One region of the Streptomyces sp. NPDC001970 genome, then DNA from elsewhere that is predicted to be linked to it. Evidence: riboswitches for the same ligand, from Rfam matches in the RefSeq annotation. Region 1 holds a riboswitch; each other region holds the start of a gene.

The links. Region 1 has a riboswitch for cobalamin ahead of ACWCP0_RS06170 (cobalamin biosynthesis protein). Riboswitches for the same ligand answer to the same signal wherever they lie in the genome.
Region 2: linked by a shared signal. The riboswitch ahead of cobN (cobaltochelatase subunit CobN) and the one ahead of ACWCP0_RS06170 (cobalamin biosynthesis protein) in region 1 are both predicted to bind cobalamin.
Region 3: linked by a shared signal. The riboswitch ahead of ACWCP0_RS22740 (ribonucleoside-diphosphate reductase subunit alpha) and the one ahead of ACWCP0_RS06170 (cobalamin biosynthesis protein) in region 1 are both predicted to bind cobalamin.

Annotation. Positions count from the first base shown of each region.
Region 1 is NZ_JBSFDW010000003.1:349,873-355,248, forward strand. It holds gene ACWCP0_RS06165 (cobyric acid synthase) at 1-1,099, opposite strand, end outside; gene ACWCP0_RS06170 (cobalamin biosynthesis protein) at 1,096-2,055, opposite strand; cobalamin riboswitch at 2,087-2,226, opposite strand; gene ACWCP0_RS06175 (hypothetical protein) at 2,363-2,593, opposite strand; gene ACWCP0_RS06180 (anion permease) at 2,610-3,845, opposite strand; gene ACWCP0_RS06185 (class II aldolase/adducin family protein) at 4,111-4,845, shown strand; gene ACWCP0_RS06190 (alpha/beta hydrolase) at 5,030-5,376, shown strand, end outside.
Region 2 is NZ_JBSFDW010000006.1:50,689-56,064, reverse strand. It holds gene cobN (cobaltochelatase subunit CobN) at 1-2,817, opposite strand, end outside; cobalamin riboswitch at 2,852-2,995, opposite strand; gene ACWCP0_RS09870 (cobalamin biosynthesis protein CobG) at 3,069-4,430, shown strand; gene ACWCP0_RS09865 (precorrin-8X methylmutase) at 4,427-5,068, shown strand; gene ACWCP0_RS09860 (precorrin-2 C(20)-methyltransferase) at 5,077-5,376, shown strand, end outside.
Region 3 is NZ_JBSFDW010000019.1:34,368-39,743, reverse strand. It holds gene ACWCP0_RS22755 (DUF3311 domain-containing protein) at 198-452, shown strand; gene mctP (monocarboxylate uptake permease MctP) at 449-2,074, shown strand; gene ACWCP0_RS22745 (GNAT family N-acetyltransferase) at 2,208-2,720, shown strand; cobalamin riboswitch at 2,763-2,887, shown strand; gene ACWCP0_RS22740 (ribonucleoside-diphosphate reductase subunit alpha) at 3,018-5,376, shown strand, end outside.

The sequences.
Region 1 (5,376 bases):
CGAGCCCCGCCACGGAGCCGGCACGCGACTCGACCTCGTCGTCGATGTGTTCCCCGAGCAGCTGGAAGCCGCCGCAGATGCCGAGCACGGGGCGGCCGTCCACCGCACGGCGCACCAGCGCGTCGGCGAGGCCCCGCTCGCGCAGCCACTCCAGCGCGCGGACGGTACCGCGCGTGCCGGGCACGACCACCAGGTCGGCGTCCACCAACTCCTCGGCGCGGTCCACGAAGCGCACGACCACGCCGGGTTCGGCCGCCAGCGCGTCCACATCGGTGAAGTTGGACATCAGAGGCACCGCGCACACCGCGACCCGCAGCACGTCCTCCCCGGCCGGCGGGGCGACCACGGACTCCCTGACCGCGCCCCGCAGGGACACGCGCAGGCCGTCCTCCTCGTCGATGCCGAGGCCGTGCGCGTACGGCAGGACGCCGTACGTCCGCCGGCCGGTCAACCCGTGCAGCATGTCCAACCCCGGTTCCAGCAGCGTCACATCGCCCCGGAACTTGTTGACGAGGTAGCCCGCGATCAGCTCCTGGTCCTCCCGGGCGAGCAGCGCCGTCGTACCGAAGAACTGCGCGAAGACCCCGCCCCGGTCGATGTCCCCGACCACCAGCACCGGGAAACGCGCGGCCCGTGCGATGCCCATGTTGACGATGTCGGTGCGGCGCAGGTTGATCTCGGCGGGGCTGCCCGCGCCCTCGCAGATGACGGCGTCGTACGTGCTCCGCAACTTCTCCAGGCACTCCATGACCGGTTCGAAGAGTGCCTGCTGCCTGCCCCCGTGGTAGCCGCGCGCGCTCAGTTCGCCCACCGGCTTGCCCATCAGGACGACCTGGCTGGAGCGGTCGCTGCCCGGTTTCAGCAGCACCGGGTTCATGAGCGCCGACGGCTCCACGCGCGCCGCCTGCGCCTGCATGGCCTGCGCCCGGCCGATCTCCGCACCTTCCCGGGTCACAAAGGAGTTGAGGGACATGTTCTGTCCCTTGAAAGGCGCGACCTTCACGCCCTGGCGCACCAGCCACCGGCAGATCCCGGCCGTGACGACGCTCTTGCCGGCGTCCGACGTGGTTCCGGCGACCAGCAGTCCGCCCCCGCTCATGCGGGCCTCCCCTTCATCCCCTTCAGGGCCCCGGCGGCCGCCCGCGCGCCCGCGCACGCCACGAGTGCCAGCACCCCCACGCGCCTCGACAGCCGTACCGCACGCTCGATGTCCGCGACCTCGACGGCCCGGCCGCCGCTGTTGAGCACGGGGCGGTGCTCGACTCGTCCGGCGTACGAGAGCGTCCCGCCGAGCCGTACGCCGAGAGCCCCCGCGAACGACGCCTCCACCGGGCCCGCGTTGGGGCTCGGGTGCTTCGCGGCGTCCGCGCGCCAGGCCCGTACGGCACCGCGGGGGTTGCCGCCGGCGAGCACCGCGAGTGCGGCGGTGAGGCGGGCGCCCGGCCAGCCGGCGGCGTCGTCGAGCCGCGCCGAGGCCCAGCCGTACCGGCGGTGGCGGGGCGACTTGTGACCCACCATCGCGTCCAGCGTGTTCACGGCACGGAAGCCCACCAGCCCGGGAACTCCGCCGAGCGCACCCCACACGAGTGCGCCGACGACGGCGTCGGAGGTGTTCTCGGCGACGGACTCGACGACCGCGCGGGCGATCCCGGGGCCGTCCAGCGCCTGCGGGTCGCGCCCGCACAGATGCGGCAGCCGCTCCCGGGCGACCTCGATGTCACCGGCCGCCAGTGCCCCGCCGATCGCCCGGGCCTCCCGCCCCAGCGACGTACCGCCGACGACGGCCCAGGTGGCCGCGGCGGTCAGCGCGATGGACGCCGTACGGGAACGGCGTACGGAAGCAGCGGCCAGCGCACCCGCTGCGATCGCGCCCCCGGCGCACACGACGGTGTGCACGGCGCCCCACCCGCGGTGGTCGCGCCACAGCACCCGTTCGACGGCAGCGGCGGCCCGGCCGAACGCGGCGACCGGATGTCCTCGGCGCGGATCGCCGAAGAGCAGGTCGCCGGCGAGTCCGGCAGCTGCACCGCATGCAAAGGTCCGCTCTGCACGCATGTTCGTCCTCACTCAGGGTCCGCGCCCTGGCTCGACGTGACCGGCGGTGAGAGTTCCTGGCTCCGGGAGTGGAGTGCACCCGTGACAGTGGCGGGACCGCGCCGGATTCGCACCGGCTTCCTCTTCTGCCGCCGTAAATGGCTCCGGAAGTCCACCACGGCCGCGAACACCCGTCAACTCGCCCCTGACCTGCGGCGGGACAGTGTGCGCAGTCCCACAGCGGAGTCCGGCTGCGAGTCCGACGTACGACAGGGGCCGGACGCACCCGAAGGTGTGTCCGGCCCCTGTGACGAGGATGCGCCGGCTGTCAGACGACGATCAGGTGGATCCCGTACGCCACGGCCGCAGCGCACAGCGCGAAGCAGGCGTAGGCGCCCGTGCGCGCGAGGGCCGCGGAACCGCCCGAACCACCCTGCGCGGAGGCGGCTTGCTGCTTGGCGAGGCCCACGATGCCCAGGGTGAACAGGCCCACCAGCGCGACGGTGACGACGAGGCTCACGCCGAAGACGGAGCCGAGAGCTGCCCAGTCGATCTTCATGCTGTTCGTTACTTCCTTACACCGTGGCGGCGGGTGCGGGTGCGGGTGCGGGGGCGGGCTCACCGGCGGCCGCGGGAGCGGCCGGCGCGGGGATGGTGACCTTGAGGCCGTCCAGCGAACCGGCCCCGGCGTCGGTGCCGTTCGCGCCGATCTCGTCGTCGGTGACATTGGTGTGGTCGACCGGCTTGCGGCGCGAGAGCGACCAGATCACACCCGAGCCCGCGATCAGCAGCAGCGCGACGGCGGCGATGCCCCAGGCGCCCTGGCTGGTCAGGAACTCGGCGGCGGCGCCCACGGCCGCGGCGGCCGGCAGTGTCAGACCCCAGGCGACGAACATCCGGGTGGCGGTGGACCAGCGGACCACGCCGCCCTTGCGGCCGAGGCCCGCGCCCATCACGGCGCCTGAGCAGGACTGGGTGGTGGAGAGCGAGAAGCCGAGGTGCGAGGAGGCCAGGATCACCGTCGCGGCGCTGGTCTGGGCGGCGAAGCCCTGCTGCGGCTGGAGGTCGGTCAGGCCCTTGCCCATGGTGCGGATGATGCGCCAGCCGCCCAGGTACGTACCGAGCGCGATCGCCAGACCGGCGGAGACGATGACCCACATCGGGGGGTTCGAGCCGGGGGCGAGGACGCCGCCGGTGACCAGGGCCAGGGTGATGACACCCATGGTCTTCTGCGCGTCGTTGGTGCCGTGGGCGAGGGAGACGAGTCCGGCCGAGGCGATCTGGCCGGCGCGGTAGCCCTTGGACGTGGCCTTGTCGTCGGCCTTGGCGCCGATCCTGTACGTCAGCTTCGTCGCGAAGAGCGCGGCGAGGCCCGCCACGACCGGCGCGGCGATGGCCGGGATCAGGACCTTGGTGACGATGGTCCCGCCGTTGACGGCGGAGAAACCGGCGGACATCACGGCGGCGCCGATGAGACCGCCGAAGAGTGCGTGCGAGGAGCTGGACGGCAGGCCCAGCAGCCAGGTGAAGAGGTTCCACAGAATGGCGCCGACGAGCGCCGCGAAGATCACTTCGGTGCGTATGCCTTCTTCGTTGATGATCCCGCCGGAGATCGTCTTGGCGACCTCGACGGACAGGAATGCGCCGACAAGATTCAGCACGGCGGACATGGCCACCGCCGTCTTGGGCTTGAGTGCGCCGGTCGAGATGGTCGTCGCCATCGCGTTGGCTGTGTCGTGGAAACCGTTCGTGAAATCGAACACGAGCGCGGTGACGATCACGATCCCGAGCAGAAGCGTGATGTTTTCCATTTACCCAGGCTTCTTTTGGATGTCAGTGGCTCGCCGACCGTAGGCAACCTGGATGAACGGAAGGTGAACTGAGGCGGGCGGCGTGGTGTCCCAAGGTGGATGCACCCACTCCGCCTGCGAAGGGAAGAGTGGCGGAAACCGGGCTAATGCGGGGTTTCGCGGGCGGGCAGCCGGGTCGTCGATCCGCCGAGGAGATCCTGCTCACTCCCGGCCGCTCGGAAGGCTTCGGCCGCTGTTGCGTCGCATGCCCTGAAAGGATCACCGCATGACCAGGCAGCAGGGACAGGCACCGGGGCGGGACCAGCCAAACGAGCAGCGGCACGAGCAGCGGCAGGACCAGCGGGAGGACGTGGTCGGCCGGGCCTGGGCGGACCTCGTGGCCACCGCCCGCAGAACCGCGGTGGACGGACTCGTCGTCGGGACCTCGGGCAATGTCTCCGTACGGGTCTCCACGGACGACGGCGAGCTGGTCCTGGTCACCCCGAGCGGAGTGCCCTACGACCGGCTCGGCGCGCAGGCCCCCGTCGCCGTCGGCCTCGACGGGCGGCAGCTGCTCGGCGCGCTCACCCCCACCAGCGAGCTGCCGCTGCATCTGGAGATCTACCACGCCACGGACGCGACGGCCGTCGTGCACACCCATGCCGTGCACGCCACCGCCGTCTCCACCCTGGTCACCGAGCTGCCGTTGATCCACTACATGGCCGCGGCCCTCGGCGGCCCCGTCCGTGTCGCCCCGTACGCCCTCTACGGGACGGACGAGCTGGCCGCGAACATGCTCCGGGCCCTCGCGGACCGCACGGGCTGTCTCCTCCAGAACCACGGAACCGTCACGTACGGAGCCTCGCTCGACCAGGCATACGACCGGACGGCCCAGCTGGAGTGGATGTGCCGGGTCTGGCTCACCGCGAGCTCCGTCCCCGGCCGGGAGCCGTCCCTGCTCTCGCCCGCCCAGCTCGACGAGGTGCGCGACAAGCTCCGGACCTACGGCCAGTCCCGCTGACAGCGCCGCGTACGCCGCTCCCTCCGGACGCCTGGCCGCACTGCGCCTCTGGCCGCGCCGCGCCTCTGACCGCGCTGTGCACACCACTCCGGCCGGGCGCGTGGATCACGCCGATCGCACGGCGGCGTCACCCGCCGTGCCCTGTCCACTGGCAGCACTGCGGTGACGCGCCGACACTGGAGCAGTGCGCCCGGTTACAGCGACGGCAGCGGCCGTCACCACTCTCATAGGTCTCGGTGCGGCCACCTTCGCGGCCGGCCGTTACGCCAGCGACGCCGCGCTCAAGGTGCCGCCCGGACGGCCCTTCCCAGGCGAGCCCCGGCTCACCGTCCACGCCACGGGGCCGGGCCGTATCACCCTCACCCGCAGCCTCGTCTCCCTTCGGCCCGGTACGTACGGACTCACCGGCACCGATGTGCACGCGATCGTCGGCCCCGTCCTCGAGGACGTACCGCACGCCGCGGACACCGTCGTGCGCCGGCTGGAGAGCGTCGGGCACGGCAGCCTCGACATCGGCACCAAGGTGCGGCT
Region 2 (5,376 bases), on a different contig from region 1:
TACCGCGTCGTCGAGCAGTCCGATGACGTGCGGGAACGCGTCCCGGAAGAATCCGGAGATGCGGAGCGTGACATCGATGCGCGGGCGGCCCAGCTCCTCGGCCGGGACGGGCTCCAGGCCGGTGACGCGGCGCGACGCGTCGTCCCAGACGGGCCGGACCCCGAGCAGGGCGAGGGCCTCGGCGACGTCGTCGCCCGCCGTACGCATCGCGCTCGTCCCCCACAGGGAGAGGCCGACGGAGGTCGGCCAGTCGCCGTTGTCGGTGCGGTAGCGCGTGAGCAGCGAATCGGCGAGGGCCTGGCCGGTCTCCCAGGCGAGGCGGGAGGGGACGGCCTTGGGGTCGACGGAGTAGAAGTTGCGGCCGGTCGGCAGGACGTTGACCAGTCCGCGCAACGGCGAGCCGGACGGACCGGCCGGGACGAAGCCGCCGTTCAGCGCGTGGACGCTGTTGTCGAGTTCGTCGGTCGTGGCGGACAGGCGCGGGACGACCTGCTGGGCGGCGAACTGCAGGATCTCGGCCACCTGCGGGCCGTGGCCCGCTGCCACGGCCGGCACCGCGGCCGGGTTCCAGTCCGCCGCCTCCATCGCCTCGACCAGCGCACGGGCCGTGGCCTCCGCCTCGTCGGCGGTCGTACGGGTCGCGGCGGACTCGTCGAGGCCGAGGGCTTCGCGCAGTCCGGGCAGGGTGGTCGTGCCGCCCCAGATCTGCCGCGCACGGAGGATCGACAGGACGAGATTGACCCGCTCGGGGCCGGTGGGCGCGCCGCCGAGGACGTGCAGTCCGTCGCGGATCTGGGCGTCCTTGACCTCGCACAGCCAGCCGTCGACGTGGAGCAGGAAGTCGTCGAAGCCGTCGTCGTCGGGGCGGTCGTCCAGGCCGAGGTCGTGGTCGAGCCTGGCGGCCTGGATCAGCGTCCAGATCTGGGCGCGGACGGCGGGCAGCTTCGCCGGGTCCATGGAGGAGATCTGCGCGTACTCGTCGAGCAGCTGCTCCAGGCGTGCGATGTCGCCGTACGAGTCGGCGCGGGCCATCGGCGGCACGAGATGGTCGATGAGCGTGGCGTGCGCCCGGCGCTTGGCCTGGGTGCCCTCGCCCGGGTCGTTGACCAGGAACGGGTAGACGAGCGGCAGGTCGCCGAGCGCCGCGTCGGGCGCGCAGGCGGCGGACAGGCCGGCGTTCTTGCCGGGCAGCCACTCCAGGTTCCCGTGCTTGCCGAGGTGGATCATCGCGTCGGCGCCGAAGCCGCCGTCGTCCTCCGCGGCCGCGATCCAGCGGTAGGCGGCGAGGTAGTGGTGCGAGGGCGGCAGATCGGGGTCGTGGTAGATCGCGATCGGGTTCTCACCGAAGCCGCGCGGGGGCTGGATGAGGATCAGCAGGTTGCCGCGCCGCAGGGCGGCCAGCACGATGTCGCCCTCCGGGTTGCGGGAGCGGTCCAGGAACATCTCGCCCGGCGCCGGGCCCCAGTGCTGCTCCACGTGCTCGCGCAGCTCCTGCGGGAGCGTGGCGTACCAGCGCCTGTAGTCGGCCGCCGGGATACGGACCGGGTTGCGGGCGAGCTGCTCGTCGGTGAGCCAGTCCCGGTCGTGGCCGCCCGCCTCGATGAGCGCGTGAATCAGTTCGTCGCCGGAGCGGCCGGGGGCACCTCCCGTGCCGGAGGCCACGGGGGAGAGGCCGGGGATCTCCTCCGTACCGAAGTCGTAGCCCTCGTCGCGGAGTCGGCGCAGCAGAGCGACGGCGGACGCGGGGGTGTCGAGGCCGACGGCGTTGCCGATGCGGGAGTGCTTCGTCGGGTACGCGGACAGGACGAGCGCGAGGCGCTTGCCGGCGTTCGGGATGTGGCGCAGCCGCGCGTGCCGTACGGCGATCCCGGCGACGCGGGCCGCGCGCTCGGCGTCGGCGACGTACGCGGGCAGGCCGTCCTCGTCGATCTCCTTGAAGGAGAACGGGACGGTGATGAGGCGGCCGTCGAACTCGGGGACCGCGACCTGGCTCGCGGCGTCCAGCGGGGACAGCCCCTCGTCGCTCTCCTCCCATGTGCTGCGCGACCCGGTCAGGCACAGCGCCTGCAGGACGGGCACGTCGAGCGCGGCGAGCGCACCCGCGTCCCAGGACTCGTCGTCGCCGCCGGCCTGTGCCTCTGCGGGCCTGGTGCCGCCCGCGGCGAGGACGGTGGTGACGACGGCGTCGGCGCCTCGGAGCCGGTCGAGCAGCTCGGGCTCGGGGGCGCGGAGCGATGCGACGTAGAGGGGAAGGGCCTGACCACCCGCGTCCTCGACGGCGTCGCAGAGGGCGCCGACGAAGGCGGTGTTGCCGCTCATGTGGTGGGCGCGGTAGTAGAGGACCGCGACCGTGGGGCCGGTCGTGCTGCGCGGGGTGCGGTCGAGGGGGCCCCAGGTGGGGGCGGGCGCCGGCGGCTCGAAGCCGTGGCCGGTGAGCAGGACCGTGTCGGACAGGAACCGGGCGAGCTGCTCCAGGTTGGCCGGCCCGCCGTGCGCGAGGTAGGCGTGCGCCTCGGCCGCGATGCCGATGGGGACGGTGGACGCCTCCATCAGCTGTGCGTCGGGGGCCTGTTCGCCGGTGAGGACCACCACGGGCCGCGCCTGCGCGAGCAGTGCGTCGATCCCCTCCTGCCAGGCACGGATGCCACCGAGGAGGCGTACGACGACGAGGTCCGTGCCGTCGAGCAGCGCGGGCAGCTCCTCCAGCGCGAGGCGGGAGGGGTTGGCGAAGCGGTGGTCGACCGGGCCTGTGGCCGCGCGGGCGCTGAGCAGGTCGGTGTCGGAGGTCGACAGCAGCAGGATCGTCGCGTGCGTCATCGCGTGCGCAGGCCTTCCTCGGGGTGTCCGCGCCCCGGGTGGTCGTAGGACGGCGGGAGTTCCTGACTCACCTGGCCGCGTGACGAGGCCCGGTTCACAGTGGCGGGACCGCGCCGGAATCTCACCGGGCTTCCTCCCTAGGGTCCTGGGACCCTGTGCCGTCTGCATAGTAGAGGCTGCTCGCTGCCACCGGGGCGGTCACCTCGGAGGAGCCCGAAGGACGCGGGCAGGGACGTGGGGAGGACGTGGGTATGCTCGCCGCCATGCCGCCGACACCACCAACACCCCCGGACCGGGGCGAAACCCGCATACGGGACCGGGGAGATGCCTGCCCGGGAGCACTGCGGCTGCATGCGGCGGACGACGGCGGGCTGGCCCGACTCCGGCTTCCCGCAGGTCTTCTGACGTCTCGTCAGGTCGAGGTTCTGGCCGCGTCCGCCGAGGCGTTGGGAGACGGTGCGCTGAGCATCACCTCGCGCGGGAACGTGGAGCTGCGCGGCCTCGGCGAGGGCTGCGGGGCAGAACTCGCGGCGCTGCTCCGCAAAGCCGGGCTGCTTCCCTCCGAGACCCATGAGCGGGTACGGAACCTGGTGGCATCGCCGCTCGCCGGACTCGACGGACTCGGCTGTGCCGATGTGCAGTTGTGGGCACGACGACTGGACGAACTGCTGTGCGCGAGCGACTGGGCGGCCGGGCTTTCGGGGCGTTTCCTGTTCGCGCTGGACGACGGGCGCGGGGATGTGGCGGGGCTCGGTGCGGATGTGACCTTGCTCGCAGAGCCGGGAGGTGTGGCGGTCCTGCGCGTCGGGCCGCAGGCCTTCCGCGTCCGCACCGCTGACGCGCCGCGTGCCGCCCTCGCCGCGGCCGAAGCGTTCCTCGCCGCGGCGGCCGCGGCGGGCACGGGGGCGTGGCGGGTGCGGGAGCTGCCCGTGGGGCAGGCCGTGCCGGTGGGGGCGTATCTGGAGGCGGCGGGTGTCGCGGCGGAGCTCTTCCCGTTCGGAGCCCGTCCGGCGGTCGAGGACGGACATCCGGGCCCGCAGCCGGTTCCCGGTCCTGTCCCGGGGTCCGGGGCGGAGCCCCCGTCCGGGAAGGGGCGGGGTGGGGAGGACACCGCCGGAGGCCGGCCGGCCGCGGGCCCCCTCCCCGGGGTCGTCCAAGGGGCCGAAAGCTGGGCCCTGTCGGTCGGAGCGCCGCTCGGACGGCTCACCGTCCGCCAGGTGCGGGCGCTGCTGCCCGCGCCCGGGGGCGAGGTGCGGCTCACTCCGTGGCGCGGGGTGGTCGTGCCCGGCTTCGCGGATCGCGACGCGGCCGATGCACGGCTTGCCGCACTCGCGCGGGCGGGGTTCATCACCGCACCTCACTCCGCCTGGTACGGCGCCTGCACCGGCCGGCCCGGGTGCGCCAAGTCCCTGTCCGACGTACGGGCGGACGCGGCGCCGGGCGGCGGCCTGCCCGTGTACTGGTCGGGCTGCGAACGGCGCTGCGGGCGTCCCCACGGGGCGTACGTGGACGTGGTCGCGACGGGCGGCGACCGCTACGAGGTGAACGGCGTGCCCGTCACCCGAACTGCACTGGCCGACGCCGTGACGGCGGCGTCACGTACGAGGAAATGAGCGAGAGCACCGTGTTCGACTACGAGAAGGACGGCGCGGAGATCTACCGCCAGTCCTTTGCCACCATCCGCGCCGAGGCCGACCTCTCCGCGCTCCCCGCCGACGTCAGCCAGGTCGCGGTGCGGATGATCCACGCCTGCGGCATGGTCGACCTCGTCCGCGATCTCGCGTACTCGCACGCCGTGGTGGCCCGCGCCCGCGAGGCCCTGCGCGCCGGCGCACCCATCCTGTGCGACGCCCGGATGGTCGCCAGCGGCGTCACCCGCAAGCGGCTGCCCGCCGACAACGAGGTGATCTGCACGCTCTCCGACCCGTCCGTGCCGGCACTCGCCGCCGAGCTCGGAACGACCCGGAGCGCCGCTGCCCTCGAACTGTGGCGCGACCGCCTCGAAGGCTCGGTCGTCGCCGTGGGCAACGCGCCCACCGCACTCTTCCGGCTCCTGGAGATGATCGAGGAGGGCGCACCCCGTCCGGCGGCCGTCATCGGCGTCCCGGTCGGCTTCATAGGCGCCGCCGAGTCCAAGGACGCGCTCGCCGGGCACAGCAGCGGCATCGAGCACCTGGTGGTACGCGGGCGGCGCGGCGGAAGCGCCATGGCCGCGGCGGCGATCAACGCGATGGCGAGTGAGGCGGAATGAGCAGCGGGATGACGACCGGGAAGCTGTACGGAGTCGGGCTCGGTCCCGGCGACCCGTCCCTGATGACCCTGCGGGCGGCCGAAGTCGTCGCGGAGGCGGACGTCGTCGCGTATCACAGTGCCCGGCACGGCCGTTCCATCGCCCGCTCGATCGTCGCGAGGCATCTGCGCCCCGACCACATCGAGGAGCGCCTGATGTACCCGGTCACGGTCGAGACCACCGACCACCCCGGCGGCTACCGCGGCGCGCTCGACGACTTCTACGAGGAGGCGGCGGAGCGCCTCGCGGCCCATCTCGACGCGGGGCGG
Region 3 (5,376 bases), on a different contig from region 1:
CGAACGGTCCGGACGAGCGGTTGAGCGGTCGGAATCAGCCGCCGAGCGGTCGAATTCGGCCGCTGAGCGGCCGACCCGAGCCGCTCGGCGATTGCCGCGTCCGTTATTCGGACAAGGGTTCCATCAAGCGGAACCGTCGCCTAGATTTCGTGCGCGTTACATCAGCGCAGCTGATCAGCGACGGGACGGAGCCGCTCATGCCCGAAGTACCCGAACACAGAAAACCGATCGTCACGCCGGTACGGACGGTCGTGGCCCTCTGCCTGATCGCGCCGTTCGTCGCGATGCTCTGGGTCGGCTCGTACGCGAAGGTCGAGCCCACCTTCGCCGGGATCCCGTTCTTCTACTGGTACCAGATGCTCTGGGTCGTCGTCTCGACGGCGCTGACGATGGTGGCCTACGTGCTGTGGCAGCGTGACCAGCGCGCCCGCAAGGAAGGTGCGTCGAAGTGAAGGACGGCGTGAACGGCGTCGCACTCGCCGTCTTCATCTTCTTCTTCCTGGCCGTCACGGTCATGGGCTTCCTCGCGTCGCGCTGGCGCAGGGCCGAGAACGAGAACAGCCTGGACGAATGGGGCCTGGGCGGCCGCTCGTTCGGCACCTGGGTGACCTGGTTCCTGCTGGGCGGCGACCTCTACACCGCGTACACCTTCGTCGCCGTACCCGCGGCGATCTACGCGGCGGGCGCGGCGGGCTTCTTCGCGGTGCCGTACACGATCCTCGTCTATCCGCTGATCTTCACCTTCCTGCCGCGACTGTGGTCCGTGTCGCACAAGCACGGCTATGTGACGACGTCCGACTTCGTGCGCGGGCGCTTCGGCTCGAAGGGGCTGTCGCTGGCGGTCGCGGTGACCGGCATCCTCGCGACGATGCCGTACATCGCCCTGCAGCTCGTCGGCATCCAGGCCGTGCTGGACGTCATGGGCGTCGGCGGCGGCGAGAACACGAACTGGTTCATCAAGGATCTGCCGCTGCTGATCGCCTTCGGTGTGCTGGCGGCGTACACCTACTCGTCCGGGCTGCGGGCGCCGGCGCTGATCGCCTTCGTCAAGGACACGCTGATCTACATCGTGATCGCGGTCGCGATCATCTACATCCCGATCAAGCTCGGCGGCTTCGACGACATCTTCGCCAAGGCGGGCGAAGCGTACGCGCAGATCAACCCGGCGACGGACAAGCCGCGAGGCGCGCTGGTGCCCGGGGAGCTGGGCCAGTGGGGTTACGCCACGCTGGCGCTCGGCTCGGCGCTCGCGCTCTTCATGTATCCGCACTCGATCACGGCGACGCTGTCCTCGCGCAGCCGTGAGGTGATCCGGCGCAACACGACGATCCTGCCGCTGTACTCGCTGATGCTGGGACTGCTGGCGCTGCTCGGCTTCATGGCGATCGCTGCCGGGGTGAAGGTGACCAACGGTCAGCTCGCCATCCCGCAGTTGTTCGAGAACATGTTCCCCGACTGGTTCGCGGGTGTGGCCTTCGCGGCCATCGGGATCGGCGCGCTGGTGCCTGCAGCGATCATGTCGATCGCCGCGGCGAACCTCTTCACGCGGAACATCTACAAGGACTTCCTGAAGCCGGACGCGACACCGGCGCAGGAGACCAAGGTGTCGAAGCTGGTGTCGCTGCTGGTGAAGGTGGGCGCGCTGGCCTTCGTCCTGACGATGGACAAGACGGTCGCCATCAACTTCCAGCTGCTGGGCGGCATCTGGATCCTGCAGACCTTCCCGGCACTGGTCGGCGGCCTCTTCACACGGTGGTTCCACCGCTGGGCACTGATCGCGGGCTGGGCGGTCGGCATGCTGTACGGCACGATGGCGGCGTACGGGGTCGCGAGCCCCACACAGAAGCACTTCGGTGGGTCGTCGGCGGAGATTCCCGGGATCGGGGAGATCGGCTACATCGGCCTGACGGCCTTTGTGCTGAACGTGGTGGTCACGGTCGTCCTGACGTTCGTGCTGCGTGCGGTGAAGGCGCCGGACGGGATCGACGAGACGTCCCCGGAGGACTACACGGCGGACGCGGGGGACGCGGGCGTCAAGGCGGAGCTCCCCACGGTCGGCGCGAGCACGCACTGACCCACGGGAGGCTCTCGTCCGCGATCGGCGCAGGCTCGGTGAGCCTGCGCCGATCGCCGTCTCACGGCAGGGCCCTCGACGGGCGCCGGTGCTCGCCCGGACCGCCGTCGCCGCCGTGAGGAAGACTGCCGGCATGGACTTCATCATCAGGCGCGCCGAGCCCGCCGAGTACGAGACGCTCGGGGCGATCACGGCGGAGGCGTACCTCGGGGACGGGCTGCTCGACTTCGGGGAGGACGACGAGTACCTGCACACCTTGCGGGACGTGGCGGCGCGCGTCGAGGACGCCGAGGTACTGGTCGCCGTGGAGGCGCAGGGACGGGTGCTGGGCGGGGTGACCTTCGTCGCGTCCGGCGGCCCGTGGGCCGACATCGCTCGCGAGGGCGAGGCCGAGTTCCGGATGCTCGCCGTGGCCAGGGAGGGCCGTGGCAAGGGCGCCGGCGAGGCGCTCGTCCGGACGTGCGTCGACCGGGCACTGGCCACCGACGGGTGCGTGCGGCTCGTCCTGTCCACGCAGCCCTCGATGCACACCGCGCACCGCATCTACGAGCGTCTGGGCTTCGTACGGACCCCCGAGCGGGACTGGGAGCCGATCCCCGGGCTGGCCCTGCTGACGTACGCCCTGGAGCTCCGTCCGACGCCGTGACACAACATGTGGTGGGTGATGTAACTCCCCGCCCCCACATGTATGCTCATGCTCGCTGTCGCCGCAGGGGAATCCGGTGCGAACCCGGAACTGTCCCGCAATGGTGTGCCGGCGTGCATGTGCGCGCGCCTGCGAGTCCAAGGACCTGCCGACGGTGCGCCCGGACCGTCCGGCCCGGGTGCCCGAACGTCCGGGCCTCGCGGAAAGGCCGGTGGACGCGGCGCACCTGCCCCCACAGGCGTGCGCCCGTGCCCCGAGCGCCCCGCCGGCCCCGAGCCGAGCGAGGGAGAGCACCCCGTGACCATCGCGCCGCCCGATCCTGCTTCAGTGCAGCGTGCAGACCGAGCCGATGGGCCAGGCACCGCGCTGCTGCGGACCCTGACCGACCTCACCGCCGACCTCCCCGACACCGACCCGGGCCGGGTCGCCGCCGCCGCGCTCCGCGGCCGGCAGGCGGGCTCGGACGAGGCCGAGCTGCGGGAGCTCGCGACCGAGGCGGCCGCGGGGCTGATCTCCGAGGACCCGGCGTACTCGCGGCTCGCGGCCCGGCTGCTGAGCCTCACCATCACGGAGGAGGCGACCTCACAGGGGGCGGCCGCCTTCTCCGACTCCATCGCCGTGGGCCACCGCGAGGGCCTGATCGCGGACCGGACCGCCGCGTTCGTACGCACCCATTCCGCCCGGCTCGACGCGCTGATCGACGGCGCCGCGGACGACCGCTTCGGCTACTTCGGTCTGCGCACGCTCTACAGCCGCTACCTCCTGCGGCACCCGATCGCACGCAAGGTCATCGAGACGCCGCAGCAGTTCATGCTGCGCGTGGCCGCCGGGCTCGCCGAGGACGACTCGGTCCGCGCCCTCGACGAAGTCGCCGCGCTCTACGGGCTGATGAGCCGGCTCGACTATCTGCCCTCGTCCCCCACGCTCTTCAACTCCGGCACCCGCCACCCGCAGATGTCGTCGTGCTATCTGCTGGACTCCCCCCTCGACGAGCTCGACTCCATCTACGACCGCTACCACCAGGTCGCACGGCTCTCGAAGCACGCGGGCGGCATCGGCCTCTCGTACTCCCGTATCCGCTCACGCGGTTCGCTGATCCGCGGCACCAACGGCCACTCCAACGGCATCGTGCCGTTCCTGCGGACCCTCGACTCGTCGGTCGCCGCCGTGAACCAGGGCGGCCGCCGCAAGGGCGCGGCCTGCGTCTACCTGGAGACCTGGCACGCGGACATCGAGGAGTTCCTGGAGCTGCGCGACAACACGGGCGAGGAGGCGCGCCGTACGCACAACCTCAACCTCGCGCACTGGATCCCCGACGAGTTCATGCGCCGGGTGAACGCGGACGCCGACTGGTCCCTCTTCTCCCCGGCCGATGTGCCCGAGCTCGTGGACCTGTGGGGCGACGACTTCGACGCCGCGTACCGGAAGGCGGAGGCGGCAGGCCTCGCCCGCAGGACCATTCCGGCCCGCGACCTCTACGGCCGCATGATGCGCACCCTCGCGCAGACCGGCAACGGCTGGATGACCTTCAAGGACGCCTCCAACCGGACCGCCAACCAGACCGCCGAGCCCGGCACGGTCGTGCACTCCTCCAACCTCTGCACCGAGATCATCGAGGTCACGAACGACGGCGAGACGGCCGTCTGCAACCTGGGCTCGGTCAACCTGGGCGCCTTCGTCACCCCGGCCGGTGACATCGACTGGGAGCGGCTCGACGAGGCCGTCCGCACGGCCGTGACCTTCCTCGACCGCGTCGTCGACATCAACTTCTACCCGACCGAGCAGGCGGGCCGCTCCAACGCCAGGTGGCGCCCGGTGGGCCTCGGCGCGATGGGCCTCCAGGACGTCCTCTTCAAGCTCCGGCTGCCCTTCGACTCGGCGGAGGCGAAGGCCCTTTCCACGCGCCTCTCCGAGCGGATCATGCTGGCGGCGTACGAGGCGTCGTGCGAACTCGCCGAGCGCAACGGCCCGCTGCCCGCCTGGGAGCAGACGCGCGCCGCGCGCGGAGTGCTGCACCCCGACCACTACGACGTCGAGCTCACCTGGCCCGAGCGCTGGGCGGCCCTGCGCGAGCGGATCGCGACCAGCGGCATGCGCAACTCCCTCCTCCTCGCGATCGCGCCGACCGCGACCATCGCCTCGATCGCGGGCGTGTACGAGTGCATCGAGCCCCAGGTCTCCAATCTCTTCAAGCGCGAGACTCTGTCCGGTGAGTTCCTGCAGGTCAACTCCTATCTCGTGGACGACCTGAAGAAGCTGGGCGTCTGGGACGCGCAGACCCGGGAGGCGCTGCGCGACTCCAGCGGCTCGGTGCAGGGCCTCAACTGGATCCCGGCGGACGTGCGGGAGCTGTACCGCACGGCGTGGGAGATCCCACAGCGCGGCCTGATCGACATGGCGGCGGCCCGCACCCCGTTCCTGGACCAGTCGCAGTCGCTGAACCTCTTCATGGAGACGCCGACCATCGGCAAGCTCAGCTCGATGTACGCGTACGCCTGGAAGCAGGGCCTGAAGACGACGTACTACCTGCGCTCCCGCCCGGCGACCCGCATCGCCCGTGCCGCATCCGGCGCGAGGCCGGTCGCCACCACCGTCCCCCTGCAGCAGGCGGCCCCCGACGCCGACGCGATCGCCTGCTCCCTTGAAAACCCCGAGT